DNA from 4 places in the Methylobacterium indicum genome. Region 2 is predicted to be linked to each of the others. Evidence: riboswitches for the same ligand, from Rfam matches in the RefSeq annotation. Region 2 holds a riboswitch; each other region holds the start of a gene.
The links. Region 2 has a riboswitch for cobalamin ahead of miv_RS10090 (TonB-dependent siderophore receptor). Riboswitches for the same ligand answer to the same signal wherever they lie in the genome.
Positions count from the first base shown of each region.

Region 1: it holds a riboswitch for cobalamin, as region 2 does, so the genes downstream of both, miv_RS06575 (TonB-dependent receptor) here and miv_RS10090 (TonB-dependent siderophore receptor) in region 2, are expected to answer to the same signal.
Region 3: it holds a riboswitch for cobalamin, as region 2 does, so the genes downstream of both, miv_RS15460 (CbtB domain-containing protein) here and miv_RS10090 (TonB-dependent siderophore receptor) in region 2, are expected to answer to the same signal.
Region 4: it holds a riboswitch for cobalamin, as region 2 does, so the genes downstream of both, miv_RS28590 (TonB-dependent receptor plug domain-containing protein) here and miv_RS10090 (TonB-dependent siderophore receptor) in region 2, are expected to answer to the same signal.

Region 1 is NZ_AP024145.1:1,411,141-1,418,661, reverse strand. It holds gene miv_RS06580 (PepSY domain-containing protein) at 1-295, opposite strand, end outside; gene miv_RS06575 (TonB-dependent receptor) at 295-2,430, opposite strand; gene miv_RS33685 (hypothetical protein) at 2,588-2,710, shown strand; cobalamin riboswitch at 2,695-2,895, opposite strand; gene miv_RS06570 (ABC transporter substrate-binding protein) at 3,107-4,333, shown strand; gene miv_RS06565 (aldo/keto reductase) at 4,444-5,271, shown strand; gene miv_RS06560 (acyl-CoA thioesterase) at 5,443-5,880, shown strand; gene miv_RS06555 (ACT domain-containing protein) at 5,877-6,281, shown strand; gene miv_RS06550 (hypothetical protein) at 6,423-6,629, shown strand; gene miv_RS06545 (sulfite exporter TauE/SafE family protein) at 6,642-7,406, shown strand; gene miv_RS06540 (hypothetical protein) at 7,420-7,521, opposite strand, start outside.
Region 2 is NZ_AP024145.1:2,168,682-2,176,202, reverse strand. It holds gene miv_RS10100 (acetyltransferase domain-containing protein) at 1-266, opposite strand, end outside; gene miv_RS10095 (hypothetical protein) at 323-592, opposite strand; gene miv_RS10090 (TonB-dependent siderophore receptor) at 592-2,715, opposite strand; cobalamin riboswitch at 2,921-3,129, opposite strand; gene miv_RS10085 (TAXI family TRAP transporter solute-binding subunit) at 3,228-4,187, opposite strand; gene miv_RS10080 (hypothetical protein) at 4,347-4,583, opposite strand; gene miv_RS10075 (sigma-70 family RNA polymerase sigma factor) at 4,747-5,292, opposite strand; gene miv_RS10070 (NepR family anti-sigma factor) at 5,301-5,567, opposite strand; gene miv_RS10065 (hypothetical protein) at 5,991-6,254, shown strand; gene miv_RS10060 (molybdopterin molybdotransferase MoeA) at 6,332-7,521, opposite strand, start outside.
Region 3 is NZ_AP024145.1:3,304,301-3,311,821, reverse strand. It holds gene cobN (cobaltochelatase subunit CobN) at 1-1,849, opposite strand, end outside; gene miv_RS15480 (Uma2 family endonuclease) at 1,851-2,447, opposite strand; gene cobW (cobalamin biosynthesis protein CobW) at 2,657-3,691, opposite strand; gene miv_RS15470 (DUF1636 family protein) at 3,688-4,065, opposite strand; gene miv_RS15465 (CbtA family protein) at 4,062-4,829, opposite strand; gene miv_RS15460 (CbtB domain-containing protein) at 4,914-5,090, opposite strand; cobalamin riboswitch at 5,122-5,325, opposite strand; gene cobU (bifunctional adenosylcobinamide kinase/adenosylcobinamide-phosphate guanylyltransferase) at 5,447-5,959, shown strand; gene cobO (cob(I)yrinic acid a,c-diamide adenosyltransferase) at 5,956-6,561, shown strand; gene miv_RS15445 (prephenate dehydrogenase/arogenate dehydrogenase family protein) at 6,767-7,521, shown strand, end outside.
Region 4 is NZ_AP024145.1:6,155,747-6,163,267, forward strand. It holds gene paaB (1,2-phenylacetyl-CoA epoxidase subunit PaaB) at 1-82, shown strand, start outside; gene paaC (1,2-phenylacetyl-CoA epoxidase subunit PaaC) at 193-972, shown strand; gene paaD (1,2-phenylacetyl-CoA epoxidase subunit PaaD) at 991-1,533, shown strand; gene miv_RS28580 (2Fe-2S iron-sulfur cluster-binding protein) at 1,573-2,649, shown strand; gene miv_RS28585 (Phenylacetic acid catabolic protein) at 2,671-3,426, shown strand; cobalamin riboswitch at 4,038-4,237, shown strand; gene miv_RS28590 (TonB-dependent receptor plug domain-containing protein) at 4,360-6,324, shown strand; gene miv_RS28595 (ABC transporter substrate-binding protein) at 6,334-7,191, shown strand; gene miv_RS28600 (FecCD family ABC transporter permease) at 7,188-7,521, shown strand, end outside.

The sequences.
Region 1 (7,521 bases), 760 kb from region 2:
CCCCGCCCCGCATCGCGAGCGTCAGCCGGGTGGGGAAGTGCGCGAGGCCCGCCCGCTCGACCGCCGCCTGCGGGGTGATCCGCACCCCGGCGGGGGCGAGCGGCGGCAGGGCACCGAGCCGCTCGCCCTCGGTGAGGGTCGGGAAGCCGACGCACAGCATCACCAGGCCGGATCCGAACCAGAGGAGGATCAGGAGGCCGGTGGCGATGCCGAGCCAGCGATGGCCGAGATGCAGCCAGCGCTTCAGCCGCTTGACCGCCGCCTTCGTCGCCGGCCCCGACATCGCGATCCGCATCAGAACACGACGTGGTAGGCGAGCTCGACCGAGCGCGGCCGGCCGAGCAGCCAGGAATTGGGATTGCCCGAGACCGCGTAGATCTGGTCGGTGAGGTTGTAGCCGCGCAGCGACAGGCGCGAGGTCGGGGTCACCTGCCAGTCGAGCGTCGCGTTCACCAGCGTGTAGGATGGCCGCTTGGCCGTGTTGGCGAAGTCGCTGAACACCGGCCCGACATCGTTGACGCCGACCCGCGCCACCCAGCCCGGCGCGAAGGCGTAGGCGAGCCAGACGTTGGTGACGCGCTGGGGCACGTCGACCGGAACCTTGCCGGCGAACGACACCAGGCCCGCATCGGTGTTCTGCGAGAAGGTGTCGTAGCGGGCCTTCAGCAGCGCGGTGTTGGCCTCGATGCGCCAGGCGTCCGAGATCTGGTAGGCGAAGGCGACCTCGACGCCGCGGGAGGACTGGCTGCCGACCTGCGCCACCTCGGTCGGCCGGCCGGGGATCGGCGAGAGCAGGTTGTCCTTGGCGATGTGGTAGGCCGCCACCGTCCACTCGCCGCGGCCATCGTCGAACAGGCCCTTCGCGCCGGCCTCGACCTGCTCGCCGGTGGCGAGCCGGAACTGCGATTGCGGCACGCTGGTGGTGATCAGGCTGCCGAGCGGGTCGGCGGCGGTGGCGTATTGCGCGTAGAGCGCGAAATCCGGAACCGGGGTGTAGACGGCGCCGACCCGGAAACTCGTCGAGTCGAAGGTCTTTTCGAACGCGGCCCCTGCGAGCGGCCGGTTCACCGCCACCGTCGGTGCGTCGTAGCGCACCCCCGTCACCAGGGCGAGCTGGGGCGAGAATTCGAGCCGGTTCTCGGCGAAGACCGAGGCCTGGCGGGTGCGCGACACGATGTCGGTGCGGGTGCCCGCTACGTTGATGAAGGAGCCGGGGACCGGGTTGAACGGGTCGACCGCGCTCTCGCCGCCGAACGGCGCATTGCTGTCGCGCCGGAACGCGATGTGGTTGACGTCGAAGCCGACGACGGTGCTGGTCTTGAAGCCGAACAGGCTGCCCCGGAACGTCGCGTCGAGCCGGTTCCCGATCTGCTCCTCGTGGTGGAAGATCTCGATGTAGTCGCTGCGGCCGATCAGGCCGGTCGCCGGCTGGTAGGTGTACTGCTCGACGTCGCGCCAGTGCCGCTCGGTCGAGAGCCGGTAGGCGGTGTTGCGCACCGTGATGTCGGCGGTGGGGTTCCACTCGGTGCGCAGCTGCGTCCAGTTGTCGAACCAGGCGATCTGCGAATCCCGGATGTTGTAGTTGGTGAAACGCAGCCGGTCGGGCACCCGGTTGCCGACGAGCGGCGAGCCCCAGTAGCGGGTCGGCTCGTTGTAGCCGAGATCGTGCGAGAGGCTGACGGTCAGGTCGGGCGTCACCCGCCAGGTCATCGCCGCCGAGAGGGCGAGGTTGCGGAAATCGCCGTCGGGCTTGACCCAGCCGTCGGCCCGGTTGCCGCTGAGGTTGATCCGGTAGGCCAGGTCCTCGCCGACCGGGCCGCCGCTGTCGAGGGCGAGCCGCCCCACGCCGTCCGAGCCGATTGCCGCCCGCGCCTCGCCGATCGCGGCGAAGACCGGCTTCTTCGGCACCACGTTGATGATGCCGCCGATCGCGCCCTCGCCGTAGAGCACCGAGGCGGGCCCGCGCAAAACCTCGATCCGCTCCGCCGACCAGGTGTCGAACGGGAAGGTCACGGTGCCGACCCCGACATAGAGCCGGGTGCCGTCGTAGAGCTGCTGCACCGAGCTCGGCCCGACGAAGCCGCGGCTGGCGAAGGACAGGTTGCCGTTGCCGGGCCCGGCGACGCTGGTGATGCCGACGGCGTTCTGGGTCACCGCCTCCTCGACGGTGTTCTGGCCCCGGGCCCGGATCGTCTCGCCGCCGATGACGTCGAGGCTCGCCGGGGTCTCGAGCGGGGTGAGGCCGAGGCGGCTGCCGGAACGCGCCGGCGTCGCGAGGTTGAGGCCGGGAGCCGCCACCTCGCGGCTCCGGCGGCCGGCGACGTCGATGGCATCGAGCGGGAGTTCGTCGGCCAGTGCGGGGATTGCGCCCAGCAGCGGAGCGGCGAGGGCGGCGACGGGGACGAGGTGGGAGACGCGACGGGGGGACATGCGGAGTTCCGGGGCAGGCGTGCGCCTCGTCCCTATCCGAGCCCATCGAAAATGTAACGTTATATAGTCACATTTCGTCCTTCCGCGCCGCCGCCGTAATGGGACGGCACGCGGGCCGTGCACCGAACCGGCGGGTGACGGAAGGAGGGCGGAGGACATGCGGGACGTGACGCGGCTGTGGCACGTCACCGCGAACGACGGCGCGACGCAGGCTCTTCGCCTGCGCCTCGACACCCATCGGGACACCCCGCCCGACGTGCTCGCGTGTGACCACGGCTGACGGCAGGTCTCCTGGCTCACGGGTCCTCGCCGTCCATCGTCTTCCCAGGGACCGTTGCTGGTTCCCAGTGACGTTCGTGATGGAAAGCTCGCCGCTTACAGTTGCGGGGGCAGCCGCGGCCTCGGGCGAGCCCTCACCGCGTTCCCTTTTGATCCCCGGAGGGAACCGTCGGCGGCGAGCTTAGCCATTCGGCAACGAAGGAGCAACCGTCTCCGACCCCGCGAGATGCGAACGCGAACGGCGCGACGGACCCTGCCGATGCACCCCTCAGCTTTCTCAACCACGCCGCGCGATCCCGCATCGACGCCGCCCCGCACCCCTGACATACAGAAGCCCGAACGGCCCGCGCGGGCCGCGAATAAGCTCTGACAAGAAACTCCCTGGGAGGATCCCTCGATGTCGTTCCGCTCTCGGGCCGCCGGTCTCGCCGGCCTCGCCCTGTCGCTGGCTCTGGGCACCTCCGCGGGCACCTCCGCCCTGGCGCAGGACGCCAAGGCGCCGATCAAGATCGGCGTGCTCAGCGACATGAGCGGGCCCTTCGCCGACCAGGCCGGTACCGGCTCGGTCACGGCGGCGCAGCTCGCCGTCGAAGATTTTTCGAAGGAGGCCGGCGAGCTGAAGGTCGAGGTCGTCTCGGCCGATCACCAGAACAAGCCCGATATCGGGCTGGCCACCGCCCGGCGCTGGCTCGACCAGGAGGGCGTCTCGACCATCGTCGACCTGCCGAACTCGGCGGTGGCGCTGGCGGTCTCGAACCTGATGCGCGAGCGGCACCGGGTGGCGCTGGCCTCCAGCGCGCTGACCTCCGACCTCACCGGCAAGGCCTGCGCGCCGACCACCGTGCAATGGGTCTCCGACACCTGGGCGCAGGGCTCCGCCACCGCGCGGGCCATCGCCGCGCGCGGCGGCAAGTCGTGGTACTTCGTCACCGTCGATTACGCGCTCGGCCACGCGCTGGAGCGCGACGCGACCGTGGCGCTCAAGGCCGCCGGCGGGACCGTGAAGGGCTCGAGCAAGCACCCGCTCAATGCCGGCGACTTCGCCTCGCCGCTGCTCTCGGCCCAGGGCTCGGGCGCGCAGGTGCTGGCGCTCGCCGATACCGGCGCCGACATGATCAACGCCGTCAAGCAGGCGGCGGAGTTCGGCGTGATGCCGCAGATGCGGCTCGCCGCGCTGTTCGTGCAGCTCTCCGACACCCATGCGCTGGGCCTCAAGGCGGCGCAGGGGCTCCAGCTCGCCAGCGCCTTCTACTGGGACCGCACCGACGGCACCCGCGCCTTCGCCAAGCGCTTCGCCGAGCGGATGAACGGCCGGATGCCGACCGAGAACCATGCCGGCGTCTATTCCTCGACCCTGGCCTACCTCCGGGCGGTGCGCGACACCGGCACGATCGAGGGCGAGAAGGTCGTGGCGGCGATGCGCGAGAAGCCGATCACCGATCCGCTCTTCGGCACCGTCACGGTTCGCCAGGACGGCCGCGCCGTGCACGACGTCTTCCTGTACGAGGTGAAGAGCCCGGCCGAGAGCAAGGGTCCGTACGACTACTACAAGCTCCTCGACACCGTGCCGGGCGACCAGGCCTTCCGGCCGATGGCCGACGGCGGCTGCCCGCTGGTGAAGTAGGCGGGACGCGCCAGGCCTCCGGCTCGACTTCGGCGGGCCCCGACCCAGATCAGGGGCTCGCACCCCTGCAGGGGCGCGAGCCCCTGTTAGGCCCCGCCGAGAGTGTTCCCATGTCCGACGCCGTCCTGACCCTGAACGACGGGAAGCGCATCCCCCAGCTCGGCTTCGGGGTGTGGCGGCTCGAGAACGAGGAGGCGCCGGCGATCGTCGGGGCGGCGCTGGAGGCCGGCTACCGCTCGATCGACACCGCGGCGGTCTACGGCAACGAGGCCGGGGTCGGCCGCGCCATCGCGGCCTCCGGGTTGAACCGGGAAGACATCTTCGTCGCCACCAAGGTCTGGAACGACCGCCACGGCTACGACGAGACCCTGCGGGCCTGCGAGGATTCGCTCGCCCGCCTCGGCCTCGACCACGTCGATCTCTACCTCGTGCACTGGCCGGTGCCGCAGCGCGGCGCCTATCTCGACACCTGGCGCGCCCTGATGCGCCTGCGCGAGGATGGCCGCGCCCGCTCGATCGGCGTCTCGAACTTCACGGTCGAGCACCTCGAGCGCGTCATCGACGCCTCCGGCTCGACCCCGGCGATCAACCAGGTCGAGCTGCATCCGCGCTTCCAGCAGACCGCCCTGCGCGCCTTCCATGCCGAGGCCGGGATCGTCACCGAGGCCTGGGCCCCGCTCGGCCGCGGCGGGGTGCTGGACGATCCGGCGATCCGGGCGATCGCCGAGAAGCACGGCCGCACCCCGGCCCAGGTCGTCCTGCGCTGGCAGCTCGACATCGGCAACGTCGCGATCCCGAAATCCGCGACGCCCGCCCGCATCCGCGAGAACCGCGACGTCGCGGGATTCACCCTCGACGCCGACGACCTCGCGCGGATCACGGCCCTCGACGACCCGGCGGGGCGGATGGGGCCGGACCCGGAGACGTTCGGTGCGTGATGCGACCTTGATCGGCGGCGCCGGGCCGGCCCAAGCAGACTTGCGTCGGCAGGCCAACGCTTCGCCCGCTCCGATTCTTGTTGTGTCGCAGATTTTTGCCGCCGAACCGGTGTCCACTTCGGCGAAATCTGCTTAGGCTCGGCCATTCCGATCGTGACCGAGAGACAGCCCGTGAGCGGCCGCACGCCCCCCGAGACCCGCGCCGCCTACCGGCGCTTCGTGCCGATCACCACCCGCTGGGCCGACAACGACGTCTACGGCCACGTCAACAACGTGGTCTATTACGCGTTCTTCGACACGGCGGTGAACAGCGTGCTGATCGCCGAGGGCGCCCTGGACATCGCGAAAAGCGCGGTGATCGGCCTCGTGGTCGAGACCGGCTGCCGCTATTTCCGCTCGATGGCGTTTCCCGACCGGGTGACCGCGGGGATCCGGGTGGCGCATCTCGGCACGTCGAGCGTGCGCTACGAGGTCGGGCTGTTCCGCGAGGACGAGGAGGAGGCCGCGGCCCAGGGACACTTCGTCCACGTCTACGTCGACCGGGCGACGCAGCGCCCGGTGCCCCTGCCGGCGGACCTGCGCCGGGTGCTCGGCCCGCTCGCGATATGAGCGGCGAGGCCGACCTCGCGCGGCTCCTCGCCGGGATGCGGCCGGAGCGGCGGCCCGGCACCTACGTCTTCGTCACCCTGCGGGACGGCGCGGTGCCGGCGGGACTCGCCCCCGTGATGAGCTTTCGCGAGGCCGAGGGCACGACCCTGATCCTGCCCGAGGACGAGGCGACGCGGGCCGGGCTCGCCGGCGCCTTCCCGTGCGGGTGGATCACGCTGGCGGTCCATTCCTCCCTGTCGGCCGTCGGATTCCTCGCTGCCGTGACGGCGCGCCTCGCGGCGGCCGGCCTCGCCGTCAACGCGGTCTCGGCCTTCCATCACGATCACCTCTTCGTGCCGGCCGCGCGGGTGGAGGAGGCGATGGTCCTGCTGCGGGACCTCGCCGGACCTTCCACGCCCTGACGCCGGGCCCGGGCCGGCCTACTCGGGCCTCCGGCCCGCCCGGGCCTCCGGCCCGCACGAAGGCAACGTTCGTCCCTTACGGCTTGTTACCCCCTCCTCCGCCGCCCAAGCTCAGGGTGTCGCAACCGGAGGACGCCACCCATGCCACCGCGCATCCCGCTCAGTTCCGGCGGCCCGGGGCCGCTCGGGCTCGTCGCCCTCGCCCTGGCGATCCTCGCCGCCGGCCTCCTCCTCGAAGGGCATCCGGTCGATGCCTCGGTCGCGCCGCGGCCCGGGCAGCCGGAGATCGCCGCCCCGCCGGGGCCGAGCCAGGAATCGATGCTCCAGGACCTGATCGGCCGCGACTGACCGGACCCCGCCGTGACCGATTTTCTCGCCGGCAGCGCCGGCCCGCTCGGCTGGGCGGTGATCCTCGCCACCTTCCTGCTGGCCGGTTTCGTCAAGGGCGTGATCGGCCTCGGCCTGCCGACGGTGGCGGTGGGGCTGCTCGCCACCGTGATGGCCCCGGCTCAGGCCGCGGCGCTGCTGATCGTGCCGTCCTTCGTCACCAACATCTGGCAGCTTCTCGCCGGTCCGCGGTTCGGCGGCCTGCTGCGGCGGCTCTGGCCGATGATGGCGGCCATCGCCGTCGGCACCGTGGCGAGCGCCGGGCTGATCGCCGGGGCGCGCGGTCCGGGGCCGGCGAGCGCGCTCGGCATCGCCCTCGTCGCCTACGCGGTCACCGGGCTCGCCGGCCTGTCGCTCCGGGTGCCGCCCCGGGCCGAGCCCTGGCTGTCGCCCCTCGTCGGCCTCGCCACCGGCCTCGTCACCGGGGCGACCGGGGTCTTCGTGATCCCGGCGGTGCCCTACCTCCAGGCGCTGAACCTCGACCGGGACGGGCTGATCCAGGCGCTCGGCCTCTCCTTCACGGTCTCGACCGTGGCGCTCGCCGCCGGGCTCGCCCGGGAGGGCGCGCTGCCGCTCGCCGCCGGTGCGGCGTCCCTCGTCACCCTGGCGCCGGCGCTCCTCGGCATGGCGGCCGGGCAGTGGCTGCGCGGCCGGGTCTCGGCGCCGACCTTCCGGCGGGCCTTCCTCATCGGCCTGCTGCTGCTCGGCACCCACCTCGCCCTGCGGCCGTGGCTGTGACGGAGGGCGGGGTCTACTCGTCCTCGTCGTCGAGGGGACGCAGGACCTGCATCCGCCGTCCGGTCGCGTCCTCGATCGTCGTGCGGCGCATCACCAGGTAGCCGCCGTCCCGGGC
Region 2 (7,521 bases):
CAGGCGAGGTTCACGAGCGTGAGCTCGAGCACGATCAGGAACAGGCCGCGGGTGAGGAGGAAGCGCTCGGTCGCCCCCGGCCCGTGGCGGCCGGCATGGAGGTGGGCCGACAGCCCGGTGAGCAGCAGGAAGACCGGCGCGCACAGATGCGCGGTGAGCCGCGTCGCGGCGAGGCCCGGCGGCGTCACGGCGAGGTCCATCGGATCGCGGACCTGGGCGTGCAGGAAGAAGAACTCCCGGACGTGGTCGACCAGCATTAGCAGCATGACGAGGCCGCGCAGGGCGTCGATCGCGGCGATGCGCGGCGGGCGGAGTCCCGTGGTCACGAGGCGGTCTCGTCGGCGAGGCGCGACAGGAGCCGGCGCACGTCCGGCGGCGTCCAGACCCGGCCGCCGCGGGGCTTGGGGATGCCCCGCCGGGTCAGGGACGCGGCGATGCCCTCGGGCGTCGCCCCGGCCTCCGCCGTGATGGCGGCGAGCACCGGGGCGAGGCGCTGGCGGTAGTGCCGGGCGCGGGCGGCGGCGGCGTCCCGGCCGGCATCGCCCCGGCGGGCGGGCGCGCCCACATCGCCCCGGCGGACGGGCATGCCCATCAGAACCGCACCGACAGGGTGCCGGTGAAGCGGCGCGGCGTACCCGGAAACACCCGGAAGACGTTGAGCGAGCTCGCGTAATAGGTGGTGTCGAAGACGTTCTCGACGTTCAGGCCGAAGCGAAAGTTCTCCCACTTGTAATAGGCCAGCGCATCGACGGCGATGTAGCCCGGAAGCCGGAACGCGCCGCCATTCGCGTCGCCGGCCCGCTCGCCGACCGCCCGCGCGCCGCCGCCGATGCCGAACCCCTTCCAGGGGCCCTCCTGCGCCTCGTAGACCGCGAGCAGGCTGCCGGAATGGCGCGGCACGTTGATGAGGGGAGCGCCGACCGGCAGCACGTTGTCCTTGGTGACCACAGCGTCGGCGAAGACGTAGCCGGCCAGGACCTTGACCGAGGGCGAGAGCTGGCCGGCCGCCGTGAACTCGAAGCCCTGGCTGCGCACCGCGCCGGCGGCGATCGAGAAGCCGCTGTTGTTGGGATCGGCGGTGAGCACGTTCTGGCGCTCGACCCGGAAGGCGGCGCCGGTCAGGCTCAAGGCGCCGCCGAAGAGGTCGAGCTTGGTGCCGACCTCGTAGCCGAGGCCGGTCTCCGGCGCGAACGGGCCGTTGAACGACGAGGCCGCGGCGTCCGGCCCGATATTCGGCCGGAAGCTCGTGCCGACATTGGCGTAGAGCGACAGCTCCGGCAGCGGCTGGTAGACGAGGCCGGCGCGGGGCGTGGCGGCAAAGTAGGTCTGGTCGTTCCGGACCCCGGTGGTGCGCTCGCGGAACGCCTGCTCGAAGAAATCGAACCGCACGCCGACCATCGCCTTCCACTCGGGCGACAGCGCGATCTGGTCCTGGGCGTAGAGCGCGGTGTTGGTGACCTGCTCGAAGCCGTTGGTCTGGCGCGTGTAGTTCGGAAGCGGCCGGCCGTAGACCGGGGCGTAGATGTCGAGCGAATACGGGTTCTGGCGGGTATTGGAGCGGATCTGCTGGTAGGTGCCGTCGGTGCTCTCGCGCTCGAAGCCGAGCAGCAAAGTATGGCCGATCCCGGCGGTGTCGAAGCGCCCGACCAGTTCGGCCTGGCCGAGCGCGATGTCGGCGCGGTAGTTGCGGTAGTTGCGGTCGCGCAGGACGGTGCGGTTGTCGGCGGCGATGCCCCGCACCTCGACCGCCTCGCCGGTGAGCGAGTTGGAGTTGAGATAGGTGGCAAGCCGCATCTGCCAGTCGGCGTCGAAGCGGTGGTCGACCCGGATCTGCATCGAGTCGTTGGTCTGGTAGATGCTCTGGCCCGGCTCGCCGAGGAAGCGCGAGATCGGCAGGAAGCCGAGCCGGTTGTCGATCGCGATGACGCCGCGGTCGAACACCGTGCGGTTGCGCAGGAACTCGGTCTCGACCGTCACTTTCGTGTCGGGCGTGATCTGCCAGCTCACGACGGGAGCGACGAACAGCCGGTCGCCGTCGACGAAATCGCGGAAGCTGTTCTGGCGCCCGGCCGCGAGGTTGAAGCGGTAGAGGAGCGTGCCGTCCTCGTTGAGCGCACCGCCGGAATCGACCGTGCCGCGGACCTCCTCGAACGAGCCCCACAGCCCGCCCATCTCGACGAAGCGTTCGCGCGTCGGCTGCTTGGTGATGATGTTGACGAGGCCGCCCGGGTCGCTGCGCCCGAACAGGCCGCCGCCGGGACCCTTCAGCACCTCGATCCGCTCGACGTTCTGGGTGTCGGGCGGCGGCGGGAAGCCGCGGTTGAGCGGGAATCCGTTCTTGTACAGTTCCGAGGTGGTCACGCCCCGGATGGCGTAGCTGAAGATAGTCAGCCCGCCGAAATTGTTCTGCAGGGCGACGCCCGGCGTGTAGGTCAGGACCCGATCGACGCGGGTGGCGGCGAGATCGGTGATGACCTCCCGCGGCGCCACGGTGACGACCTGCGGCACGTCGCGCTGGGGCGTGTCGGTCTTGGTGCTGCTGACCGCCCGGTCGGCCCGGAAGCCCGCACTCGGACCGATGAGGCCGATCGTGCCGGCGGCGGTGCTCGCGGGTATCGGCCGGCCCGGCGCCGGGGCGGCCCCCTCCACCACCACCTCGTCGAGGGCGATGCTCTCCTGGGCGCCCGCCGGCTGTGCCGCGAGGCCGAATGCCATCGCGCCCGCCAGGGCGGCGCCGGGATGACGACGGCGGGAGCGTGCGGGGGTGGGGAGACGCGAACGGGTTCTCACGAAACACACTCGAAGTTGCCGTGCCGTACGGTTCGAGCGAGCGACGGGCCCTGCCCCGCACCTGTCGCGCGGCAGCCGGATCCGGGCGCTCCCCCGGGCCGCACCGCCCGCAGGACGTGACCGCGCCGAAACGCGGCGCGTACCGAAGGCAGGTCTCCTGGCTCGCGGATCGTCGCTCCCGCCTGGCCTTCCCGGTGCAGCGCACCAGTGACCGTCGGCGGCGGGATCTCTCCGCTCACAGTTGCGGGGGCAGCCTCGGCATCGCTCGCGACGAGCTCACCGAGTTCCCTCTTAGCCCGCGGGCATGACGCCCGGGGAACCTTGGCGGCAACAGCCATGCCATGACAGTCCGGCGGCAGCAATATGCCAGATGCGAATTGTAATAACGTTGCGCGCTTTGTGTCCGTGGAAACACACGGGGTTGCGCGCCGTCGGGGTCAGGGCTGGTCGGTCTGTCGCAGGTAGGAGGCCGTGGCCGGGTGGAGCCACTCCGCCGGGACGGCGGCCGCGAGGTCCCGGGGATCGCTCGGCCGCTCGTTCGGCAGGCGCCGGGCGAGCGCCGGCTTCGCCTTGTCGATCGCCGCGACGAGACGGGCGACGGCCGCCGGATCGAGGCCGGGCTTGCCCAGGACGAAGCTCCAGGACCCCACCGTGTCGATCGCCTCGGTCTGGCCCGGGAAGGTGGCGGGCGGCACGGTCATGCGGCGCAGGGACGGGCTCGCGGCCAGGATCGCCGGAATCGCGCCGGCCGGCGGACCGAGGAAGCGGGCCCCGCCCGGGGCTTGCGCGACCGCCCGGAAGCCCGGCCAGCCGGTGCCGCCGCCGAACAGCGCCGCGGCGCGCCCGTCGCGGAGCATCGCCGGGCCGTCTCCGGCATGGTCGAGGAGGATCGGGCGGATGTCCTGCTCCGGGTCGAGCCCGGCGCCGCGCAGGATGGTGCGGGCCATGGCGGTGAGGCCGGAGCTGCGGGTCCCGAGCGCCACCGGCCGGCCGCGCAGATCGGTAAAGGCCGTGACCGGCCCGTCCGCCGGCACCACGAACAGGCCGGGCGCCGCGTAGACCGGGGCGACCACGGCGATCGCCGGCGCGGCACCCTGCCCGGCCAGGGCCTCGTAGGCGTACTCGCCCTGGACGAGGCCGAGATCGACCTGCCCGCTCCGCAGGAGGTCGAGGTTCTCGGTCGAGCCCTTGCTCGCCCGCAGATCGAGGGTGATGTCCGGGTTCACCTCCCGGATCGCCGCCGCCAGCGCCTCGCCATAGGCCGGAAACCCGCCACCCGGCGTGGCGGTCGCGAGGACGAGATGCAGGTTTTCGCCGGCCCGATGCTTCTCGGCGAGAGGTTCCTCGGCATGAGCGGGCGGGCCGGCGAGGCCGAGCAGGGCCAGGACCGCGATCACGCGACCTCGCGACGGGCGCCTCGACCTCCGGGCGGCGCGGCGATGCTCACTCATCCGAGACCTCGTCCCACGCCCCGGAGATCGGCGGCGTCGAGACGAGTCATAGATCCCTCACCAACCGCCGACCAACCGATTCGGTGCCCGGCGCGACGGCTGTCCTCAGGCGCTGAGCCGGCGCGTCGTGAACGGATCGGCGGCCACGAGGTTGCGGGTCATGGCCTCCTGCTCGGCATCAAGGATCGCCTGGGCGATGCGGCTCACGAGGTCGCAGCTCGCGGCCTCGAGGGCGGCATCGTCGCCCGCCCGCGCGGCCACGGCGATCGCGGAGCCTTCCTGCATGACGATCGAGCGGGCGGTGCGGATCGCATCCGCGACGGCTTCGTAGGGGCGGGGCATCGGCCAACTCCACGGGTTGACGGACAGCGCCGCACGGCTGCCGTCGGGTCATCGAAACCCCGAGGCCTGGGAAAGTGTTCCAGGGTGCGGCGTCCCGGCCCGCCGCCCCGGACGATCGCCGCGCGGTGGCGGCCGCCTGAAGCTCCCAGCCGGGCGTCCCGGGTCACGAATGACCCATCGCCGCCAGCGTCGCACCGTCGCTGCCGATATCGTCCGGGCCGGTCATCCCGAGCAGCTCGATCAGCCGGCCGCGCGCCCGGCTCACCCGGCTCTTGATCGTCCCGACCGCGACGCCGCAGATCTCGGCCGCCTCCTCGTAGGTGAAGTTCTGGGCGCCCACCAGCACCAGCGCCTCGCGCTGGCTCGCCGGCAGGGTGCTCAGGGCCGCCTGGAAGGCCGACAGCTCGACCCGCGCCTCCTGGTCCGGCAGCGCCGTGAGGCGGCCGGCCATCACCCCGTCGGCATCCTCGACCTCGCGACGGCGCTTGCGCTGCTCGGAATAAAAGAGGTTGCGCAGGATGGTGAACAGCCAGGCATAGAGGTTGGTGCCGGGGGTGAAGCTGTCGGCCTTGGTCCAGGCCCGCACCAGGGTGTCCTGCACCAGGTCGTCGCTGCGGTCGAGGTCGCGGGTCAGCGAGAACGCGAAGGCGCGCAGGGCGGGGATCGCGCCGAGCAGGAGCGCGCGCATCTCGGGATCGACCTGTGTCATCGCGGATGTCATCGCGCGTCCTCCTGGCCGGTGGGCTCGACGGCGGGCGCGTCCGGCGGGGCCGGGCCTCCCGCGGCGGCGGCTTCGAGCCCGGCGAGCAGAGCGGCGAACCGATCCGGCACCGGGGCGTTGAGCAGGTCGGCATAGTGGGCTCGCAGCGCCCGCCCGAGGCGGCGCTGGGTCTCGGTGTCGAGTTCGCCCCGTCCGTCGGGCCGGCCGCGCGATCGCGGCGTCGGTCCGGCCGGAGCTTCGGTGTCGGTCTCGTCGTCGCGCATCGCCGCCTCAGCCTCGCGGCTGACGGTGGCCGAGCCCGCGGCGGACGGGCTTGTCCACCGAGGCCCGGGCGCGCCGATCGAGAGCCGCCTCTTGCTTCGTTGGCGCCGCAATAAAGCCGTGGATTTTAATGCGATCTGAAAACGGTATTCAGCCAATCTTAATCAAGGCTTGGCTGTAGAGCGACGGATCGTCTGGAATTCGACGTGCGGTTCGACCTGAGCAATATGACGGCGACCTGAGTCAAACCTGGGCCGGACGGTGCGGCGCGGGACGGACAACGGCGCGGTGCGGCAGCCGGTCCGGGGGCCGTTGCACATCGGCACCGGGGAGCGACGCCGCACGAGGGTGTGACCTGACAGCGCTTGCCGGGCGGCTCGCGGCATCTACCCTAGGGAGCCATGATCTCCATCGGGAATGCCACCTTGACCCCGACGTCGTTTCGTCTGCCCGCCGCCGCGGCCCTCCTCACGCTCCTGGTCGCCACGCCCGCGCTCGCCCAGCGAGACGATCAGGGCCTGCAGATGAATTGCGCCGGCGACTACTTCAAACTCTGCGCCGGGGCCGATCCGGACAGCCCCGAGGTCGAGCGCTGCTTCGCCCGCAACCGCGCGAAGCTCTCGGCCCAGTGCCGCGCGGCGATCACCGCCTATGACCGCAAGACCGGCGGCAAGGGCGACGAGCAGTAAGAGGAGCCGAGCCGCGAACTGCCGCGGCGACGGGGGATCCGCGAGGTCCCCCGATCTCCCGGCCGGCTCACCGGCCGCTAGAGCGTCCGGTCGAGCCGCAGGATGCGGCACGGGTCGCCCGCCCGGGCGGCCGGCGCGTGGGGCTCGCGGATCAGCAGCGCCTCGGAGCGCGCGAGCACCGAGAGCATCGAAGAATCCTGGCGCTCGGCCGGGTGCACCACCGGCAGCCGGTCCGGCGCGGTATCGAGGGCGGCGCGCATGTAGTCCTGGCGGCCGTCATTGGCCGGCAGGTCGCGGCCGAGCAGCGCCGGCTCGCTGCGGTCGGCCCCGGCTTCCGGATCGCCGACGAGCGCCCGGATCAGCGGGTGAACGAAGAGCAGCCCGCACACCACCGACGAGACCGGGTTGCCCGGCAGCCCCAGCACCGCCATCGGGCCGAGGCGCCCATGCATCAGCGGCTTGCCGGGCCGCAGCGCGATGCGCCAGAAACCGAGATCGAGCCCCTGGCGGGTGAGCGCCGACTGCACGAGGTCGTGGTCGCCGACGGAGGCGCCGCCGAGCGTCACCAGGAGGTCGGCCCGCGCGTCGCGGGCGCGGGCGATCGCGGCCTCCAGGGCGGCGAAGCTGTCGCCGGCGATGCCGAGGTCGATCGCCTCGGCGCCCGCGGTCTCGGCCATCGCGGCGAGCGCCAGCCCGTTCGAGGCGACGATCTGGTCCCATTCCGCCGGCTCGCCCGGCCGCACCAGCTCGTCGCCGGTGGCGAGCACCGCGACCCGGGGCCGCCTTCGAACCCGCAAGCTCGGGTGACCGCCGGCGGCGGCGAGCGCCACCCGCCAACCGTCGAGGCGCTCCCCGGCCGCGAGCAGCCGGTCGCCCTCGCGGAAATCGAGGCCGCTGCCGCGGATGTGGCGGCCGGGCGGGTTACCGGCCCGCGCCAACACGGCGTCGCCTTGCGTCTCCGTATCCTCCTGGATCACCACCGTGTCGGCGCCGGCCGGCAGGGGCGCGCCGGTGAAGATGCGGATCGCCTCGCCCTCCCCCACCGGGCCCCGGGCGCCGTGGCCGGCGGCGCTGGTGGCGGTCACCCGCAGCCGGACCGGCGCCTCGGGCGAGGCGCCCGCCACGTCCGCGGCCCGCACGGCGTAGCCGTCCATGGCGGAGGTCGAGAATGGCGGCTGGGTGCGGAGCGCCCGGACGTCCTCGGCCAGGGTGCGGCCGGCGGCCTGGGTGATCGGGACCGCCTCGGCCTCGACCGGACGGGCGCCGG
Region 3 (7,521 bases), 1.1 Mb from region 2:
GCGGATCGAGCACGGTGGCGGCGGAATACTCTTCCACCAGTTCGCGCAAGGTCGCGGCCTCGGGGTCGAGCCCGGCGGCGGCGGTTTCGGGCGGCAGGTGGCCGATCGTGACGGCGCCGATGCGGCGCTTGGCCGGGGCCGCCTCGCCGGGATCGTCGACGATGAACGGGTAGACCACCGGCAGCGCCCCGACCGCGAGGGCCGGCCAGCAGGCGGGCGAGAGTGCCGCCGCCTTGCCGGGCAGCCACTCGGTGGTGCCGTGGGTGCCGAGATGGATCAGGGCATCCGCCTCGGCGCGCAGGGCGAGGTGGAACGCCAGATAGGCGTGACAGGGCACCGCGTCGGGGTCGTGGTAGCCGGCCTTCCGGTCGCCCTTGTGGCCCCGGTCGGGCTGGAGCGCCACCAGCACGCGGCCGGCCCGCACCGCCCGGAACCGGAAGGCGCCGTCCCGGCAGGCCGAATCGTCGGCGGGTTCGCCCCATTCCGCGGCGAGCGCCGCGCGCGCTCCCTCCGGCAACCGGGCGCGCCAGGCCTCGTAGGCGGGAAGCGGCACCGCGAAGCCCGGCGCGTCCTCGGTGAGGCGGCGCATCAAGGCGTCGGGCTCGGGAATGTCAGAGACGGCGTAGCCCTCGCGGTGGAGCAGGTCGAGGATGACCCTCGTGCTCGCGGGCGTGTCGAGCCCGACCGCGAACCCGGCCCGGCCGCCCCGGGCCGGGTAGTCGGAGAGAACGAGCGCGAGGCGGCGCTTCGCCCGCGGGATGCCGGCGAGGCGGGCCCAGGCGGCGGCCCGGTCGGCGGTGGCGGCAATGCCGGCGAAATCCGGCACCGCCCGGCGCTCGCGAAACCCCTCGACCTCCGGCGCCTCCTCCTTGTGGGAGACCGGGAACCCGGAGAGGCGCCCGTCGAATTCCGGCAGGGCCACCTGCATGGCGAGGTCGGCGGCGTTGAGCCCGCGGGCGGAGGCCGCCCAGGCGTCCCGGCCCGAGCCGACCGTGAAGGCCTGGATCACCGGGCAATCGGCGGCGTCGAGCACGAAACCGGCCTCGTCCCGGGCCGAGAAGGCGGTGGCGGCGACGATCACGGCAGGCCGGTGCGCGGCCACCGCCTCGCGCACGACCGCCACCGCCTCCGGGTCCTTCAGGCTCGCGACGGCGACGATGGTGGGAGCAAGACCCCGCTCCCACAGGGCGGCGGCGAGTGCGGCAGCCGGCGCCGTGTCGCCGCCGAGAATCGCCGAGCGGTAGACGAGGACCAGGGCACGGGGCAGGGGCGAGGCTGGGCCGAGCGCGTCGAGTGGGCCGCAGCCTGGGCACCAGGCGAATCCCCGCGGCAGCGCCCGGGGCGGCCCGGCGACGACCGGCCGGCCGAGCTCGGCGGTGATCCGGGTCAGGAGGCCGCGCAGGTTCTCCACGCCGCCGGCCCGGACGTAGCCGTCGAGGGCGTCGCGCAGCTCCGGCGCGACGGTCGAGATGGCGGCGAGCCGCGGATCGGGCCGGTCGCAGCCCGGCAGCACGACGAAGGGGATGGCGTGGGCCCGGCAGGTCTCGGCCAGCCGCTCGAGGCCGTAGCGCCAGTAATCCATCCCGCCGAGGCAGCGCACCAGCACGAAGCGCGCCTGGGCGATCACCGCGTCGGCGTAGAGGTCGACGGAGAGGGGGTGGCGCAGCTGCGCCATCTTGGCGAGCCGCAGGCTCGGCCAGTCGCCCGACAGCGACGCATAGGCGCCGGCGAGCCCGGCGAGGTCGGAATCGGTGAAGGAGAGGGCGACGATGTCGCCGGGCGCCTGGCCCAGATCGACCGCCGCCTCGCCCTCGTCGAGGGAGACCGTATCGACGCGGAGGAGGTGCATCCTAGTCCCCGGTCCCCGAGACGAGGCGGGGCCGCGCCGGGAAGGCGACGCCGTCATAGACCTCCGCCAGCGCCAGGGTCATGCCGAACTCGGGCAGATCGATCGTCCCGTCGAGACCCGTCACGAGGCGACGCTGCCAGACACCATCCGCATCCCGGTGCCATAGGGCGATCTCAGGCGCGTTCGGCTCGACCAGCAGGATCACCGCGAGGCTCGGCAGCGTCTTGTACTCTTCCAGCTTGTCGAAGGCGTCGAAGTCGCGCGTGGAAGGCGACAGCACCTCGACGACGAGCCGCGGCTCGGCCGCGCTCAGCCCGTTCGGATCACGGGGCCCGCAATCGACGCCGAGATCGGGCCGGCGAATCTGGCCGGGCAGGGTCTCGACGCTGCCGTCGCCGGTGAAGGGCCGGCACGGCGTGCCGCGCAGGCGCGTGCGGAACTCCGCCACGAGGTTGACGACGATGTCGTCGTGGACGTTCCGGGCGCCCGCCATCAGGCGCACCGGCACCCCGCCTACCAGCTCGTAGCGCTCGGGCTGCTGTTCCTGCCAGGAGAAGAACTCCTGCACGCTCCAGGGCCGCGGCGCCGGCTCCGACATGGGATGGCCCTCCGGGGCTGGGGGTTTCGACAGTCGAGGTTCGGCCTCAACCCGACGCCATGGCGTCAGGCATCGCGCTTCGAAAGTAAAGCGTGGGTCCCTCCTCTCCCCGCGGACGGGGAGAGGGGACGATCCGCGCTTCTTCCCGGCATGGACGGCCCGTCGCAGTCTGCGAGACCCGGTACGCCGGAACCGGCGTACCGTTTCCGTCAGCCCTTCAGCGCCGCCGTCACCGCCGCCTTGTCGAAGCCCGTGAGCCCGATCACCACCAGCGTGCCGTCGCGGTGCTCGGCCGGGCGCCAGGGACGGTCGTAGTGGTGCGCGACGCGGCGGCCCACGCCCTGGACGACGAGGCGCATCGGCTTGTCGGCGACGGCGCAGAAACCCTTGATGCGCAGCACGCCGGCGACCTCGGCCGCCTTGGCGACGCGGGCGGCGAGGTCCTCGGGCGAGCCCGCGGCCGCGACGGGGATCGCCACGCTCTCGAAGTCGTCGTGATCGTGGTCTTCCTCCGTCTCGTGATGCGAGGGCCGGGCCGCGAGGTCGTCCTCGGCGGCCGCGTTGAGGCCCAGCAGCACGCGGGGATCCAGCGCCCCGTGGGCGGTCTCGACGAGCTTGACGGCACGCGGCAGGTGCGCCTCGACCTCGGCGCGGACGCGCGCCCGCTCGCCCTCGTCGAGGAGGTCGGACTTGTTCATCACCACGAGGTCGGCGCAGAGGAGCTGGTCCTCGAAGACCTCCTCCAGCGGGTTCTCGTGGTCGACGCTGGCATCGGCCGCACGCTGCGCGGCCAGCGCCTCCGGATCGTCCGCGAAGGCGCCCGAGGCCACCGCCGGGCCGTCCACCACCGCCACCACGCCGTCGACGGTCACCCGCGAGCGGATCGCCGGCCAGTTGAAGGCCTGGACGAGGGGCTTGGGCAGGGCGAGGCCGGAGGTCTCGATCAGGATGTGCTCCGGCGGCTCCGGCCGGTCGAGGAGCGTGTTGAGCGCCGGCACGAAGTCGTCGGCGACGGTGCAGCAGATGCAGCCGTTCGGCAACTCCACCACCGCGTCGGCGTCGCAGCCCGGGATGCCGCATTCGGCGAGCAGGGACCCGTCGAAGCCGACATCGCCGAACTCGTTGACGATGATGGCGAGCCGCCGGCCGTCGTTGTGCTCGATCGCGTGGCGCACCAGCGTCGTCTTGCCGGCGCCGAGGAAGCCCGTGACGATGGTGCAGGGGATCTTGTTGAGGATGGTCATGCGTTCACCGGCGCGGGAGGGATGCGGGCGACGACACCCTTGCGGAACTCCTGCGGACGCTCGCGCCAGGGCACGATTCCGTCCGGCGTCCCGGCATAGAGGCCGATGCCGTCGAGGATGATGTCGGCGGAGGTCGCCGGGTCGAGGTCGCCGTAGACGTAGGTCCAGCGGCCGGGGCTCGCGACCGCGACCGTGCAGGACCGCTTGCAGACCGAGAGGCATTCCACCGGCTCGATCGTGACCGGCGCGCCGGGCCGGGCGGCCAGCGCTGCGGCCAGCGCGTCATGCAGGCGGGCCCCGGCGCGGGGGCCGTCGGCCGGATCGGCGGCGTCGCGGCAGGTGGTGCAGACGTAGAGGACAACCGGATCACTCATGCCGCCACCCCGCTGCGGACGGGATGCCCCGTCCGCCCTGCCACGGCGCCCCAGGCCCAGCCGAAGGCGAGGCCGAGCACCGCCCAGAAGGCGAAGCCGATGGCGAGCGACCGGGCGGCGAACTGCGCCGCGAAGACCGGCGGCATGGCGGAGATTTCTTCCGGCCCGTGCGGCGCGCCCCAGACATGCGGCGCGACGAGGAGGGCGAGGCCGATGCCGATCGCCGCCGGGCCGCGGCGGATCGCGATCAGGTAGAGGCCGGCCGCCGTGGCGAGGGCGGTCGCCACCCACCAGAGCTGGCGCGATTCGAGGCCCGCCGCGGCGATGCCGGGCAGTTCCGGCGGCAGCCCGATCGCGGGAGCGAGGCCGGCGGCCAGGAAGCCGCCGATGCCGAACTTGAGCGCTTCGCCCGGCGTCACGGTGCGGCCGGTCGCGACCAGGACGGCGCCGAGCAGCAAGGCGTAGCCGACGCCGCTCACCAGGGTGGCGAGGGCCGTGAAGGCGAGGCGCGGCAGGCCGGGGGCGGGCTGCCATTGCGGCTCGCCGCCATGGTCGTGGCCGGCCTGGTCGTGTCCGGCATGGGCCAGCACGATCAGCGGGTTGGACAAGGCCCTGCCGGCGAGAGCCGGCCCGGCGGTCTCGGCCGTTTCGTACTTCTCCGCCGCCAGGATCAGCGGCGAGGTGAGGGCGAATTGCAGCACGGACGCCACGCAGGCGGCCAGGAAGCCGGCGACCAGGGCCGCGGCGAGCAGTCGTTTCGTCATGGGATCCCCTGCACGACCAACGGGAAACGGGCCCGCACCCCGTGAAGGGCGCAGGCCGCGCAGCCGCGTTCGGTCAGTCCCTGGTCAGTGGCAGGGGAAGTTGGCGGAGTGGCGCCAGTCGTGCGCGGCGTTGTGCAGGGCGACCACGGGCGCGAAGCCGGAGACGAACAGCAGACCGACGCCGAGGGTGGCGGCCAGGAGGACGGCGCTCAGGCGCTCGCCGACCAGGGCGGGGGAGAGGGAACGGGTGATCGCGACCATGACGAAACTCCTGCCGCCCCACCGGCGGCGTCGAGAGGAAAGGATGACGGCAGGTCTCCTGGCTCGCGGGCTCTCAACACCGGCCCACCGCCTTCCCGGATCGCTCCAGTGGCCGATGGCGGGCCGTAATCGTCCGCTCACAGTTGCGGGGGCAGCCGCGGCAGGCCGGAACGATCCCGGTTTCCGCGTTCCCTTTTCACCTCGTGACCGAGGCACCGTCGCGAAGACCCTAGCGGCTCGCCTGCGGGCTTGCAATCGCCGCCCCGTCCCCCGACACCCCCCATTCGATGGATTTCCACCCGACCCCCGCGCCCGAGGAGAGTTCCGTGCCGGACGAGACCCGCGCCGCGCCGCGCCTGACCCTGGTGCTGGGTGGCGCCCGCTCGGGCAAGAGCGCCTATGCCGAGGGGCTGGTCTCGGCGCGGGCCGGCCCCTGGCTCTACGTCGCGACGGCGCAGGGGTGGGACGACGAGATGCGCGAGCGCATCGCCCTGCACCGCGCCCGCCGACCGCCGCCCTGGGAGACCGTGGATGCGCCGCGCGATCTCGCCGGGGCGATCCGCCGGGCGCCGCCGGGCCGGCCGGTGCTGGTCGATTGCCTGACGCTCTGGCTCACCAATGCGATGCTGGACGAGGAGGCCGACCTCGCCGCCGAGGTCGCGGCGCTGCTCGCGGCCTGCGCCGCGGCGCCCGGGCCCCTGGTGCTGGTCTCGAACGAGGTCGGGTTCGGCATCGTGCCCGAGAACGCGCTCGCCCGCCGGTTCCGCGACGAGGCCGGCCGCCTGCACCAGCGCTTGGGCGCGCTCGCCGACCGGGTGGTGCTGGTGGTGGCGGGCCTGCCCATGACGATCAAGGGAGAGACGCAATGAGCGACGACGAGGCGGCGCGCCACCGCGCCAAGATGGAGAAGCGCAAGGCGGTCCAGGACGCCGAAGTGGCGGGCAAGACCATCGAGAAGGGCCTGCTCATCGTCCATACCGGCCCCGGCAAGGGCAAATCGACGGCGGCCTTCGGGCTGATGCTGCGGGCGCTCGGCCGCGGCTGGCGGGTCGGGGTGGTGCAGTACATCAAGGGCGCCTGGGAGACCGGCGAGCGGTTCGCCCTCGACCGGTTCGCCGACCAGGTCGAGTGGCACACGATGGGGGAGGGCTTCACCTGGGAGACCCAGGACCGCGACCGCGACGTGGCCGCCGCCCGCGCCGCCTGGGCGACGACCGAGGCGCTGATGGCCGATCCGGCGATCCGGCTCCTCGTCCTCGACGAGCTCAACATCGCGCTGCGCTACGACTACCTGCCGCTGGCGGACGTGGTGGAGGCCCTGAGCCGGCGCCGGCCCGACCTGCACGTCGTGGTGACGGGCCGCAACGCCAAGCCGGAGCTGATCGCCGCCGCCGATCTCGTGACCGAGATGACCCTCGTCAAGCATCACTTCACGGCCGGTGTGAAGGCGCAGGAGGGTATCGAGTTCTAACGGGGCAGAGCCCGATTGACGGCGCCGGCCGGCGGGAGCTACAGGCTCGGCCATGACCAGCGCCCTCCCGACCGGACTCTATCCCGCGCCGCAGCCTTAAGCGGCGGAGTGCTCGTCATTTCTCAACCGCTGCGACGTGTCGGCGGTTGAGGCTTTCCCCCCAAGGTCCAGGCCCGCCGACCTCGCCCATCCCCGAGGTCTTCCCGTGCCGTTTTCCCTCGATCCTCCCGTTTCGATCGGCCTGATCGGCTTCGGCGCCTTCGGACGCCTCGTCGCCGCGCATCTGGGGCCGCACGCCGACTTGCGCGTCCACGACCCGTTCGTGCCCGCGGGTGCGATCGCGGAAACGGGCGCCGCGCCCGCCACGCTCGCCGAGGCCGCCGCCTGCCCGGTGGTGATCCTCGCCACCCCCGTCGCGACCCTCGCCGCCGTGGTGGAGAACATCGCTCCCCACCTGCGGCCGGGCGCCCTCGTCCTCGATGTCGGCTCGGTGAAGGTGCGGCCGGCCGAGATCATGCGGGCGGGGCTGCCGGCCCACATCGACATCGTCGCCACCCATCCGCTCTTCGGGCCGCAGAGCGCGCGGGACGGGTTGCGCGGGCTCAAGATCGCGCTCTGCCCGGTGCGGGGCGGCCGGACGCGACGGGTCGGCGCCTTCCTGCGCCGCGCCCTCGGCCTCACCGTGATCCTGACCACGCCGGAGGCGCATGACCGCGAGGCGGCGGCGGTGCAGGGCCTGACGCACCTCATCGCCAAGGTGCTGGTGGCGATGGAGCCGCTGCCGACCCGGATGACGACCCGCAGCTTCGACCTGGTGATGCAGGCGGTCGGCATGGTCCGGCACGACGCCCCGGAGGTCTACCACGCGATCGAGCGCGAGAACCCGTTTTCGGCCGAGGTGCGGCGGCGGTTCTTCGCCCTGGCGGCGCGGATGGACGCGGAACTCGGGGAGGGCGCGTC
Region 4 (7,521 bases), 2.6 Mb from region 2:
CCCGCTCTTCGAGCCCTCGAACAGCAAGGTCTACCGCCACCCGACCTTCTACGACATCCCGGGCGACGTGGGGCACATGTGATGCCGTCCCTCCCCGACGTGATGACCCGGGACGCCGCCGCCCTCGCGGCCTCCGCGGCCGCGGCCCGTCCGGCTCCCGACGATCCGGCCCCCGACGATCCGGCCCATGAGATGGGGCGTGAGCCGGTTCATGAACCGACCCGGGCCGCCCTGGTCGAGTTCCTGATCCGGATGGGCGACAACACCCTCGTCCTCGGGCACCGCCTGTCGGAATGGTGCGGCCACGGCCCGGCGCTCGAGGAAGATATCGGCGTCGCCAACATCGCCCTCGACCTGATCGGGCAGACCCAGTTCTGGCTCGGGCTCGCCGGCGAGGTCGAGGGCAGGGGGCGCAAGGCCGACGACCTCGCCTTCCTGCGCGACGTCTGGGAGTTCCGCAACGTCCTCCTGGTCGAGCTGCCGAACGGCGATTACGGCCACACGCTGATGCGCCAGTTCCTCTTCGATGCCTGGCACGTCGAGGCCTTGCGGGCGCTCGCCGCCTCGACCGAGGCGCGCGTGGCGGGAATCGCCGCGAAGGCGGTGAAGGAGGCGCATTACCACCTCGAGAAGTCCGCCGACCTCGTCGTGCGCCTCGGCGACGGCACCGAGGAGAGCCGTCGACGGATGCAGGCCGCCCTCGACGTGTTGTGGCCCTATGCGGGCGAGCTCTTCCTGGGCGACGCCGTGGACGCCGTCCTGGCCGAGGCCGGTATCGCGCCCGATCCGGCAAGCCTGCGCGCCGCCTGGGATGCCACGGTGCGGCCGATCCTCGCCGAGGCGACGCTGCGGGTCCCGGACGGGACCTTCGCCCACAAGGGCGGGCGGCGCGGCATCCACACCGAGCATCTCGGGCGCATGCTCGCCGAGATGCAGTTCCTCCAGCGCGCCTATCCGGGCGCGACCTGGTAGGGGGCCGTCGTGGTGTCCGTGACAGCCCTTTCCCCCGCGCAGACGCAGGCCCGTCCGGAGATCGGCACGATCCGGGACTGGCTCGCCGAGGTACCGGATCCCGAGATTCCGGTGATCTCGATCGTCGATCTCGGGATCGTGCGGGACCTCGCCTGGGAGGACGACACCCTGGTGGTCACGGTGACGCCGACCTATTCGGGCTGTCCCGCCACCGCGGTCATCAACCTGGCGATCGAGGAGGCCCTGCATGCCCGCGGGATCGAGCGCTTGCGCATCGAGCGGTCGCTGACGCCCCCCTGGACCAGCGACTGGATCGCCGCGGAGGCCCGGGAGGCCTTGCGGGCCTACGGCATCGCCCCGCCGATCGACGGGACGGCGGCGGACGGCCGGCTGCTGGGGCGGATCGGCCGGCTCACCGGCGGCTCGAATCTCACCGTGGCCTGCCCGCGCTGCGGCTCGAACCGGACGGAACGCGTCAGCCAGTTCGGCTCGACCCCCTGCAAGGCGAGCTGGCGCTGCACCGACTGCCTCGAGCCGTTCGACTACTTCAAGTGCATCTGACCCGTCCGGGGTCGATCCAACCTACGAGTACTGGCCGCCATGGCACGCTTCTTTCCCCTCGACGTCGCCGAGATCCGGCGCGACACCCGGGACGCGGTGGTCCTCACCCTGAAGCCGCGCGAGGGCGACGCCGAGGCCTTCGCGTTCACGCAGGGCCAGTACCTGACCTTCCGGCGCGCCTTCGACGGCATCGAGCTGCGCCGCTCCTACTCGATCTGCGCCGGCCGGGACGAGGGCGCCCTCAAGGTCGGCATCAAGCGGGTCGAGGGCGGGGCGTTCTCGACCTGGGCCAACCAGGAGCTGAAGCCCGGCGACGTGATCGAGGCGATGCCCCCGATGGGGGCGTTCCACACGCCGATCGAGCCGGAGACGGCCCGCCACTACCTCGGCTTTGCCGGCGGCAGCGGCATCACGCCCCTGCTGTCGATCCTCAAGACTGTGCTGGCGCGGGAGCCGCACGCGCGCTTCACCCTGGTCTACGCCAACCGGCAGATCTCCTCGATCATGTTCCGGGAGGAGCTCGACGACCTGAAGAGCACCTATCTCGGCCGGCTCTCGATCGTCCACGTCCTCGAGAGCGAGACCCAGGAGATCGACCTGTTCACCGGGCGGGTCGACGCTGAAAAATGCGCCGCCTTGTTCTCGCGCTGGATCGATATCGGCTCGGTCGACACTGCCTTCATCTGCGGGCCCGAACCGATGATGCTGGCGATCGCGGCGTCGCTCCGCGAGCACGGGCTGTCGGACGCGCAGATCAAGTTCGAGCTCTTCGCCTCCGGCCAGCCCGGCCGGGCCCGGGCGCGCGCGGCGTCGAGCACGGCCTCGGCCGCCGACGCGCAATGCGAAGCGACGGTGACCCTCGACGGGGCGACGCGCACGTTCCGGATGCCGAAGCAGGGCGAGAGCCTGCTCGATGCCGCGCTCGCCAACACCATCGACGCTCCCTACGCCTGCAAGGCCGGCGTCTGCTCGACCTGCCGCGCCAAGGTGCTGGAGGGCGAGGCCGAGATGCTCACGAACCACGCCCTCGAGGATTACGAGGTGCGTCAGGGCTACGTCCTGGCCTGCCAGTGCTATCCGACGACGGACACGCTCGTCGTGAGCTTCGACCAGTAGATCACGGGCCGGGAGGACGGCGTGCCGGAGACGATGGACATCGAGGAATATCTCCGGCAGGGCGGCGTCCTGACGAACCCGTCCAACGTCCCGCCGCGCTACCGGGGCGAGCTGCTCCGGCTGATGGCGACCTTCGTCGACAGCGAGCTCGCGGGCTCGGCCGGGTTCGCCGCGATGATCAACGAGGCACCGGGCCTCAAGGCGCGGATCGCGGCCGCGCGGATCGTGCTCGAGAAGACCGACCACGCCGAGCGCGTGCTGACCCTGATGGGGACCTTCGGGGCCGACACCGCCCGCTACGCGGTGCACCATCCCTGGGCGGCCCGCCTCCCGCGCGACGCCGATCTCGGGGCGGCGCGTCACGGCTCCGACATGCGCCTCTCGGTGTTCCACTATCCCTTGCAGGGCTGGGTCGATGCCGTGGTCATGAACGTGCTGATGGGCCGGGCCGTCGGCGTCCAGCTGCAGGAATTCTCGCACCTGTCCTACGCGCCGCTCGCTGACGTCTTCCGCCAGATCGCCCCGCGCGAGGCGCGGCACGCCGGGCTCGGCGAGGAAGGCCTGATCCGGATCGTGGCGACCGAGAGCGGGTGCGCGGAGGCGAGACGGAGCGTCGCCTTCTGGCGCCCGCGCATCGCCGCGAGCTTCGGCCGCGAAGGATCGGCCCGCTTCGATACCCTCCGCCGCTTCGGCCTGCGCCGCCGCACGAACGAGGACTTGGCCGCCGCCTGGGCGGCGGAGATGGACGCGCTCCTGCCGGCCTTCGGCATGGCGTGACCGCACGCCGGGCCCGGCACCGGCGATCCGGAACACGACGGAAGGGCGGGGGCCCCGAGCCGGCCGCAGCACCGAGCCCGAGGGTTTGAGCAGCCGATGACGGTCTCCCGCTCGCCGGACAACCGGAGCGTAAGCCATTCATCGCGTCAGCAGAAGCGTTCCAGCCTCGCCCTCCATCGGTCATTCGCATAAGGTAGGTTATGGAACTCGATGCGCCTGGCCCGGCATCGGCCTGAACGTCCGATACGGGAAAGGTGCCTGTCGGACAATAACGGGCGCCGCGGACGATCCATCTCGGCCGGATGCGACTCCCGGTCGACACCGGGCCTTGCCGCAGGATCCGCGTACCCCGTGCGCGAGCGGGGCCGGCGACACCCGATTTCCAAGGATCGATAGGATCCAAGCCCGAATCGACAGCCCGAACCTGCCGACAGACACTCCGAACCCGCCATGTGTCGACCGTGGGCATGTCCGGCATGATTGACGTCGTCCCACGAACCTTGCGACATGACATCGGAATCGACGCAATCTCGCAGGGGATGCACGATGCGCCCCGTGCGCAACAACGGCACGGTTCTGTCGGAATGACGGTTGACCACCCGAGGACGAGATGGGAGGACGAGGGTGACGGTTCCCTTTCGGGGGACGAGAAAGGGAATGCGGTGAGGCGCGAGCCGAATCCGCGGCTGCCCCCGCAACTGTGAGCGGCGAGCCTTCCACCACCTTACGTCACTGGGTGACTCACACCTGGGAAGACGGTGGCAGGCACTGACCCGCGAGCCAGGAGACCTGCCGTCAGCCGTGGTCACACGCGAAACGCGTCAGACGGGGTGTTCTGATGGGTGTCCGAAGGCCGTTATCCTGTCGCGGGATGACGGTTCGAGGCCTCGTTCGCGGTGACGTGCCACTGCCGTCTCCCGAGGCTCGAAGCCCGTGTCCCGTCCCGTCCGCCCCGCCCTCTGGCGTGCGCTCGCGCTGTCCTGCGCGATCCCCGGCCTGCTCTGCAGGCCCGCCCTCGCGCAGCAGGTCGCTGCTCCCTTCGCCGATGCCCCACCTACGCGTGACGGGACGATCGCGCTCTCCGAAATCACCGTCTCGGCCACGGGTGTGCCGACGCCGATCGCCACCACGGGATCGAGCGTCACCGTGCTCACCTCGGACGTGCTCCAGGCCCAGCAGATCCGCACCGCGCCGGAGGCCCTGCGGCAGGTGCCGGGCCTCACCGTCGTCCAGACCGGCGGTGCAGGCGGCCAGACCTCCGTGTTCATCCGCGGCACCAACTCCAACCACGTCAAGGTCCTGATCGACGGCATCGACGTCAACGACCCCTCGACGCCGAACCGCTCCTTCGACTTCAGCCAGCTTCAGACCGAGGACCTCTCCCGCCTCGAGGTGCTGCGCGGGCCGCAGAGCGGCCTCTACGGCGCCGACGCCATCGGCGGCGTCATCTCCTTCGTGACCAGGCGCGGCGAGGGACCGCCGAAGGTCACGGCGTTTGCCGAGGCCGGATCGTACGGCACGTTCAACCAGGGCGGCCGGCTGTCGGGCGCGTCGGGCATCGTCGACTACGCGTTCTCCGTGCAGCACCTGCGCCAAGCCGCTCTGCCGGTCACGCCGTTCGACGTGCTGCCGCCCGGGGTGCCGCTGCGCACCGCCTTCACCGACATCAGATCCGTCTCGACCAAGCTCGGCGCGCAACTCACCGACACCTTCCGCCTGAACTATTTGCTGCGCTTCTCCGACAGCGCCTATCTCGACCAGGCCGATGGCGGCTTTCCCTATCGGCCGACGCCCTACCGCAACCTCAACGACCAGCAGCAGCTCCTGATGCGCGGCGAGGCCGAGTGGACGCCGCTGCCGGGCTTCCACAACGTCTTCGGGGCCAACTACGCCACGTTCGACCGCCTGTTCGCCGGACCGCTCGACCCGCTCGCGCCGCCGACGTCCTCGACCACGCTCGGCGAGCGCACCCGCTTCGACTATCGTGGCGACGTCCAGCTCGCCCCCGGCCACCAGCTGCTGTTCGGGGCCCAGCGCGAGGACGAGCGCTTCCAGGCCACCGGCATCGACAGATCGAACGGGAATACCGGCGGCTTCGCCGAGCTGCAATCGGCGATCACCGACCGCGCCTTCCTGGTCGCCAACATCCGCCACGACGCGAACGACCAGTTCGGCGGCGCGACCACCTTTCGGATCGCGCCGAGCTACACGTTGCCCACCACGGAGACACGCCTGAAGGGCAGCGTCGGCACCGGCTTCAAGCCGCCGACCCTGAGCCAGCTCTACCAGGATTATCCGGACTTTCGGTTCTTCGGGAACCCGGCCTTGCGGCCCGAGGAGAGCTTCGGGTTCGACGCCGGCTTCGAGCAGCCCCTCGGCGAGAGGGTGCTCGTCGGCGCGACCTATTTCGAGACCGATTTCCGCAACCTGATCCAGACCGCGTACTTCCCGACCTTCTCGACCAGCGTGAATGTCGGCCGCGCCGTGGCGTACGGGGCGGAGAGCTTCGTTGCGGTCACGCTCACCGATACCCTGAGCGGCCGGGTCGACTACACCAACACTGTCACCAAGGACGAGATCACCCACCAGGAATTGCTGCGCCGGCCCCGGCACAAGGTCAGCGCCACCGCGATCTGGAACCCGGTGCCGCAGCTCACCCTCACCGGCACCCTGGTGGCGATCGGCGCGTTCGTCGACGGTAACCGCGACTTCTCGGTGCCCCGGCTGAAGAACCCTGGCTTCACCCTGGTCAACCTCTCGGCCAATTACGCCTACTCGGACACCCTGACGCTGTTTGCCCGCATCGATAACCTGTTCGACCAGCGCTACCAGAACCCGACCGGCTTCCTCGGCGCGGGCCTTGCCGTCTATGGCGGCGTGCGCGTGACCGCGTTCTAGAGGGCGCGGATGCGGGCCTTGCGCCGCCTCGGGGCCGCGGCCGGACTGGCCGCCGCCTTCGCCGCCTTTCCGGTCGTGGCCCGGGAGAACCCGGCCGCGCCGGTCCGGCCGATGCGGATCGTCTCGCTGAACCTCTGCGCGGACGAGCTCGTGCTGCGGCTCGCCGACCGGGCGCAGGTCGCGGCGGTGACCGCCTTCGCGGGCGATTCCCGCGGCTCGACCGTGGCGGCTGAGGCCGCCGGGGTGCCGGTCACACGGGGCCTCGCCGAGGAGATCGTCGCCTTGAAACCCGATCTCGTCGTCGCCGGGGCCTTCACCACCCGCACCACGGTGGGGCTCCTCCAGCGGATCGGCATCCCGCCGCTCGAACTCGGCGTGCCGGCGGATCTCGACGGCGTGCGGGCCCAGATCCGCCAGGTCGCGGCGGCCGTCGGGCATCCGGATCGTGGGGAGGCCATGGTGGCGGCGCTCGACGCCGGCCTCGCGCGGGTCGTGCCGGCGGCGCGCTCCTTGCGCGTCCTGGTCCTGCGCCCGAACGCCTTCACGGTCTCGCCCGGGACCCTCGGCGACGCGATCATCCGGGCCGCCGGCCTCGTCAACGTCGCCGCCGCGATCGGCCGGGACCGGACCGGATCGGTGCCGCTCGAAGCCGCGGCCCTGGCCGATGCCGATCTCGTCGTGGTCGACGCCAATGAGACGGGCACGCCGTCCCTCGCCGATGCCCTGCTGCACCACCCGATCCTCGAGAGGCTGCGCGGGCAGGGGCACATGGTTGCGATTCCCAACCGCCTGTGGACCTGTCCCGGACCGCAGATCGCCGAACTCGTCGCCCGGCTCGCGGCGGCGGCGAGGGAGCGCGCCCCATGACGCCCCCCATGACGCCCCCCGTGACACGCATGACGCCGCAGACCCGCAGCCGGCGCCTCGTCGCGGGCTTGGGCCTCCTCGTCGGCCTCCTCACGCTCGCTTCGGTCGCGGTCGGCTACGCCGCCCTCGATCTCCCGGCCGCCCTGGGCGATGCGTGGGCCGGCCGGCCCACCCTTCCCGCCCTGGTGCTGATGGAGCTGCGCCTGCCCCGCGCCCTCCTCGGCGCGCTCGTCGGCTTCAGCCTCGGCCTGACCGGGGCGGTGATGCAGGGCTACCTGCGCAATCCGCTGGCCGATCCGGGCATCCTCGGCGTCTCCTCGGCCGCCGCCC